DNA from 3 places in the Bradyrhizobium sp. T-12 genome. Region 3 is predicted to be linked to each of the others. Evidence: predicted binding sites of a transcription regulator. Region 3 holds the regulator's gene; each other region holds the start of a gene.
What was found. Region 3 encodes PhoB, which activates phosphate uptake and scavenging genes when phosphate is short. Its sites were predicted from a motif close to TGTCATNNANCTGTCAT; they were not measured.
Positions count from the first base shown of each region.

Region 1: the regulator PhoB is predicted to act here: its motif matches at 816-832, upstream of phnF (phosphonate metabolism transcriptional regulator PhnF).
Region 2: the regulator PhoB is predicted to act here: its motif matches at 1,016-1,032, upstream of AC0WRY_RS19540 (RNA degradosome polyphosphate kinase).

Region 1 covers NZ_CM177756.1:6,716,963-6,719,222, forward strand. The annotation lists gene phnH (phosphonate C-P lyase system protein PhnH) at 1-265, opposite strand, end outside; gene phnG (phosphonate C-P lyase system protein PhnG) at 270-746, opposite strand; gene phnF (phosphonate metabolism transcriptional regulator PhnF) at 867-1,598, shown strand; gene phnE (phosphonate ABC transporter, permease protein PhnE) at 1,775-2,260, opposite strand, start outside.
Region 2 covers NZ_CM177756.1:4,122,082-4,124,341, forward strand. The annotation lists gene AC0WRY_RS19530 (CDP-alcohol phosphatidyltransferase family protein) at 1-152, shown strand, start outside; gene AC0WRY_RS19535 (P-loop NTPase family protein) at 271-948, shown strand; gene AC0WRY_RS19540 (RNA degradosome polyphosphate kinase) at 1,107-2,260, shown strand, end outside.
Region 3 covers NZ_CM177756.1:6,882,858-6,885,117, reverse strand. The annotation lists gene phoU (phosphate signaling complex protein PhoU) at 1-455, shown strand, start outside; gene phoB (phosphate regulon transcriptional regulator PhoB) at 494-1,201, shown strand; gene AC0WRY_RS32925 (GcrA family cell cycle regulator) at 1,274-1,786, opposite strand; gene AC0WRY_RS32920 (aspartate aminotransferase family protein) at 2,244-2,260, shown strand, end outside.

The DNA of each region.
Region 1 (2,260 bases), 170 kb from region 3:
GCGCACCGGTGTGGAATTTCAGCCATTTCACGACGTCCAGACTCTCAGCCATCCGCGCATCGAGCCAGAGCGGCGTATCGTGATCGAACAGCGTCAGCGCGATCGCGGCGGTGCCGCGCATCATCGTTTCGGGCGCCCCCGCTCCCGGCACGATGCGCTGGACCGAGCCGGGCCGCGCCATCGCGTCCATGACGGAGCGAAAGGTCGATTGCGCCGACAGCACCTTGTCGGCGAACCCCGGCGGCAATTCCGCAATCGTGGTCATGATCTCACCCCTCACCGCGCACCATGGTGTAGAAATCAACCTTCGTCGCAGCGGTCTCGGCCGCTGCCTGCTGGCGCCTGACCATGAGCTGCTCCCGCAGCGGAGCGATCACGTCGCGCTCCACGGCGCCGCCGAAATCACGGGATTGCACCAGCGCATCGCACAGCGCGATCAGCCGCGCCTTTTCACCGTCGCGCCCGAGCGTGTAGCCGAAGCCAACCTCGCCGCTCGCAAGCCGCACCGCCGCGCGTGACACCGTGGCTTCACCGAGATTGAAGGGCGCGCCGTCACCGCCGACCCGGCCGCGCAGCATGACGAGGCCGTTTTCGGGCGCGCGCAGGTCCTGATGGGCCGGAAGAGCCAAATCCAGGGCCAAGTCGCGGAGACGGGCGGCGATCTCGCCCGCCTCCGCGTGCGCCAGCACGACCATCGCGGCCTTGCGCTGGGCTTGCTGGTTGTTGTGCTGGGTCACCCGATCCACCGAACCTTTTGACAGAACTTGCCGCGCCGAAGTTGTCTATGATAATAGACAACTTCATACGGGAGCGCCATGACTGTTTCGTGACAAGAGCGTGATTTCTGGGCTAGGCTGACCGGCGATATGAGCATGCAAGACACCGCATCGTCCGGCGTTGCGCTGTGGCGCCTCGTTGCCGACGGCATCGAGCGCGGCATCGCCGACGGCCGCTTTGCGGCCGGCGACAAATTGCCGGGCGAGATGGAGATCGCCGAAAGCTATCGCGTGAACCGCCACACCGTGCGGCGCGCACTGGCGGCCCTCGCCGAGCGCGGCCTGGTGCGCGCCGCGCGCGGCAGCGGAACCTATGTCGAGGCGCAGAAGCTCGCCTATCCTCTGCGCTCGCGCACCCGTTTCTCGGAGATCGTCGGCGCCGGCGGCCGCGAGCCGCGTGGCCAGCTGATCGAGGCCTCCGACGATGTCGCGACCCGCGAGCTGGCGCGCGAGCTGGGCCTGAAGGCCGGCGCGCCGCTGGTGCGGATCGAGGCGATCCGCCTCGCCGACCGCACGCCGATCTGTGTCTCGACCACCTGGCTCTCGGCCGAGCTGTTTCCCGGCGCGGGCGCCGTGTTCGCAGCGACGCGATCGATGACGAAACTGCTGGCGCATTATGGCGTGCGCGACTATCGCCGCGGCGCAACCCGGATCACCGCCGGCATCGTGGACGCCACCGACGCGACTCGGCTGGATCTGGCGCTGGGACGCCCGATCCTGGTGGTGGACGCGACCGACCACGATCTCCAGGGCAAGCCGCTGATGACCAAGCACTCGCGATTTGCGGCAGAGCGGGTGGAGTTTCTGGTGGAGAACGGGTGACGTGACCGCTTCTTCCCCTCTCCCCTTGTGGGAGAGGGTGGTTCGCCGCAATTGCGGCGAGACGGGTGAGGGGTTCTCTCCGCGAGCGAATCTCTCGCGCCGAACTTGCGGAGACAGACCCCTCATCCGGCGCTTCGCGCCACCTTCTCCCACAGAGGGGGAGAAAGGAAAAAAACTCAGGCCACCGCCCTACGCCCAATGATCGCAAAGCGCAGCTTGCCCGAGATGAAATCTATCGCGGCGACGGCGACCAGGATCATCAGGATCAGGAACGACACCTTCTGCCATTCCAGGACGCGGATCTGCTCGGCGAGCTGGAGGCCGATGCCGCCGGCGCCGACGATGCCGATGATGGTGGCCGAGCGCGTGTTGGATTCGATGAAATACAGCACCTGGCCGGCGATGACAGGCAGCACCTGCGGCAACAGGCCGAAGCGGATCTCGTGCAGCGGGCTGCCGCCGGAGGCGCGGATGCCCTCGACCTGCTTCTGGTCGGCGCCTTCGATCGCCTCCGAGAACAGCTTGCCGAACGCTCCGAAATCCGACACGGCGATGGCGAGCACACCGGCGAACGGGCCGAGCCCGACGACGTTGATCCACACCAGCGCCCAGATCAGCGTGTCGACGCCGCGGATCGAATCGAGAAAACGACGGACCGGAAA
Region 2 (2,260 bases), 2.8 Mb from region 3:
CGGCGCTGGTGCTGGCGGCGCTTGCCTTCGGCTTCAAGCCGGCTCCTTATGATAATATCCTGATGGGCCTCGTCACGGTCTTCACGCTCTCCTCGGTGTCGCTCTATCTCGTCGAGTGGCTGCGACACATGAGCACGATCGAGGCCAAGTAAGAGTGGCCAAGTAAGAGCAGACCAAGTGAGAGGGAAGCGGCCGCGCAAAAGGCCCATTCCGCTCGATTAGATCGCATTCTTCAAACGGGCCGGCGCGCCGGCATGGAGCAAAGCAAGCGTGGCAGGCCGCGTCCATCCCCGACAATTGGCGTTTTCGCTTCCGCATGCGGAAAGCCTCAGCCGGGACAATTTCCTCGAGGGCCCCGCCAACGCGGCCGGTCTGGCCCTGATCGAGCGCTGGCCGGAATGGCCGAACCGCATCATGTGGCTGGCAGGCCCCGAAGGCAGCGGCAAGAGCCACCTCGCCGCGATCTGGGCCGACATGTCAGGCGCCCGCTCGACCGCCGCCAACGCCCTGACCGCCGCAGACGTCCCCGGTGCGCTCGCCACCGGCGCGCTGGTGGTCGAGGATATCAGGGCCAAGGACTTCGACGAACGCGCCCTCTTCCACCTGATGAACCTCGCCCGCGAGGACGGCGCCTATGTGCTGTTCACCGGACGCGAGGTGCCGGCCGCGCTGGAGATCGAGCTTCGCGACCTGCGCTCGCGTCTGCGCGCCGTGCCTGTTGTCCCGCTGCTGCCGCCCGACGACCAGCTCTTCCGCGGCCTGATCGTCAAATTCTGCGCCGACCGCCAGCTCAATGTGGACGAGAGCGTGGTCGGCTACCTCGCCACCCGCCTGGAGCGGTCCTCGGCCGCGGCCCGCCAGGCCGTGGAACTGCTCGACAGCGAGGCCCTGCGGCTCGGCCGCCCCGTCACCCGGGCGCTGGCCGCCGAGTTGCTCCGGGACGCCTGACCCCGGTCTGCCCCGCTCCAAGGGCGGGGCGAAGCCCGCTTGACGCCAGGAAGCGGCGGAACATCAATGTCATCGAAACGTCATCGCTCTAACACATGCTCCCGCAGGTTTTGCGCATAGATCGCAAAGTGAGGCGAGACAGGATGGACCGGCTTCTGATGGACTCTGCGCAAGCTATTGAAACTAAAGAAAAAGCCCCGGAAGCCGAAGGCCCGCCGGCAATCGCGTCGAGCCCCGAACGGTTCATCAATCGCGAGCTCTCCTGGCTGCATTTCAACCGCCGCGTCCTGGAGGAATCGGTCAATCCCAGCCACCCCATGCTCGAGCGGGTACGATTCCTGTCGATTTCCGCGAATAATCTCGACGAGTTCTTCATGGTCCGGGTCGCCGGCATCAAGGCGCAGATCCGCGAGGGCATCGCCGAACGCAGCCCCGACGGGCTGACGCCATCCGAGCAGCTCGCCCTGATCAACCGCACCGTCTCCGAACTCGCCTCCGACCAGCAGGCGATCTGGCGCGACCTGCGCGGCACGCTGGCCGATGTCGGCATCGTGCTGGTGGACGGCAAGGACGTCACCAAGGCGGAACGGACCTGGATCGAGGATTACTTCCTCAACAACGTGTTCCCGCTGCTGACGCCGCTGGCGATCGACCCGGCGCACCCCTTCCCGTTCATCCCGAGCCTCGGCTTCACCATCGCGCTCCAGCTCACGCGCGCCGCCGACGGCAGGCAGATGAACGCGCTGATCCGCATGCCCGGCAAGATCGACCGCTTCATCCGCCTGCCGTCCGAGGGCAAGACCGTTCGGCTGATCTCGCTGGAGCAGGCCACCGCCCTGTTCATCAACCGCCTGTTCCCCGGCTACAATCTGCACGGCCAGGGCGCCTTCCGGATCATCCGCGACTCCGAGCTCGAAATCGAGGAAGAGGCCGAAGACCTCGTCCGCCTGTTCGAGACCGCGCTGAAGCGCCGCCGCCGCGGGTCGGTGATCCGGCTCGAGATCGACGCCAAGATGCCGGAGCAGCTGCGCAGCTTCGTCCAGCACGCGCTCTCGGCCGCCGACGACGAGGTCTTCCTGGTCGACGGCGTGCAGGCGATGAACGAGCTCTCCCAGCTCACCCGCCTCGACCGCCCCGACCTCGAATTCACACCTTACGTACCCCGCCACCCCGAGCGCGTCCGCGAGCACGGCGGCGACATCTTTGCCGCGATCCGTCAGAAGGACCTCGTCGTCCATCACCCCTACGAATCCTTCGACGTCGTGGTGCAGTTCCTGCAGCAGGCCGCGCGCGACCCCGACGTCGTCGCGAT
Region 3 (2,260 bases):
CCATGCGCGTTGCGACCGACCTCGAGCGCATCGGCGATCTCGCCAAGAACATGGGCAAGCGCGTCGCCGCGCTGGAGACCGACTTCCATCCGCTCAAGCTGTTCCGCGGCCTCGAGCACATGACCGACCTCGTGCAGCAGCAGGTCAAGTCGGTGCTGGATGCCTATGCCGCGCATGATCTGCCGGCGGCGATGGCCGTGTGGAAGGGCGACGAGGAAGTCGACGCGATCTGCACCTCGCTGTTCCGCGAGCTCCTCACCTACATGATGGAGGATCCGCGCAACATCTCGTTCTGCATCCATTTGATGTTCTGCGCCAAGAACATCGAGCGGATCGGCGACCACGCCACCAACATCGCCGAGACCGTGTTCTACATGATCGAGGGCCAGGCGATCACCGACAAGCGGCCGAAGGGCGACATGACGACTTTCGCCACGACGGTTCCGAATACCTGAAGACTTGAATAGCTGAAGACCTAAGGAGCGACGACACCATGGGCGCACGCATTATGGTGGTTGAGGACGAGGAAGCTCTCACCGAGCTTCTGCGTTACAACCTCGAAGGCGACGGCTATGACGTCGAGACGGTGATGCGCGGCGACGACGCCGACACCCGCCTCAAGGAGCACATTCCCGACCTGATCGTGCTCGACTGGATGCTGCCGGGCCTCTCGGGCATCGAACTGTGCCGGCGCCTGCGCACCCGGCCCGAGACCAAGCAGCTGCCGATCATCATGCTCACCGCGCGCGGCGAGGAGAGCGAGCGGGTGCGCGGCCTTGCGACCGGCGCCGACGACTACATCGTCAAGCCGTTCTCGGTGCCGGAGCTCTTGGCGCGCGTGAAGGGCCTCTTGCGGCGCGCCAGCCCCGAGCGGCTCGCCACAGTGCTGGCCTATGGCGACATCGAGCTCGACCGCGACAAGCGCCGCGTGGCGCGCTCGGGCCGCCCGATCGATCTCGGCCCGACCGAATATCGGCTTCTGGAGTTCTTCCTGGAGCATCCCGGCCGCGTGTTCTCGCGCGAGCAGCTGCTCGACAGCGTCTGGGGCCGCGACATCTATATCGACGAGCGCACCGTCGACGTCCATATCGGCCGCCTGCGCAAGCTGCTCAATCTCGGTCGCGAGCAGGACCCGATCCGCACCGTCCGCGGCGCCGGCTACGCGCTGGATGACCGCTTTGCGAAGGCTGAGCAGACGTAGGACCTGCTTCCGTAATCCAACAAAAAGCGCGCCAGCTGGCGCGCTTTTTCGTCTCGATGCCTGAGACCGTGTTTACCGCGGGCCCGGCTTCGCCGGTGCGCGCCGGCGATCCGCTGCCGGCTGATACGCCACGCGCGAATGCTGGGCGCAGTAGGGCAGGCCGGACAGCGCCTTGCCGCCGCAGAAGAAGAAATCCGGGCTCGAGGGATCGCCGACCGGCCAGTGGCAAGTCGCCTCGTTAAGCTCGAGCAGCGACAGCCGCTGGCTCATCGGCACCACGTTGTCATAGGTGACCGGTTCGGCCTCGACCTCGACCTCGAAGGCCTGCGCCAGTGCGGTGTTGCCGCGCGCAATGGGGCGGGTCACCCGCATCATGTGCTGCGCCGGGCGTGCCTTGCGCGGCCGCGGCGCGGCCGACGAAGGGCTCTTGGCGCGGCCGGACAGGCCGAGCCTGTGCACTTTGCCGATCACGGCATTGCGGGTCACATTGCCGAGCTCTGCTGCGATCTGGCTGGCCGACAATCCGGCCTCCCAGAGCTTTTTCAGCTGCTCGACGCGATCGTCGGACCAGGTCAAAACCGTCATTGCACCCTTTCCCTCGCTGCGCTTCTGCCATCCTGGCGGTCCGTGCGGCGAATGCCTAAGCCTCAAAAACCCGTGCCGTCAGAATCCCTTAAGGCTCGCCGGGCGCGCTACTCGCGCCCGAACGTTTACGCCGGTACATGAGGACTCTTGGGATCAGAACTGTTGCACGAGATGTCGTATCTGACAGCCCAAACGCTACAATATGGCGTGACTCACGCGCAAGAGTCCGCCGACTCGCTTCCACATGTTCCGTGGTGTAAAACCCGCAAAATCGCCACCGCAAGACTACGGAATCTGCGTTTCCCGAGGCTTTCGGGCGGCATTGACACCCGTTTCACCAGGCCTAAGATAGTCCCGCGTGCCGCCCTTAAAAGGCGGCACGTTTCGTTTTCCGGGCCGGTCAATGGTGCGTTGCGCAATGCACGCCTCACACCGTCCGCAACATCAAGTGACCGTCATGACTAACAGCGTAGC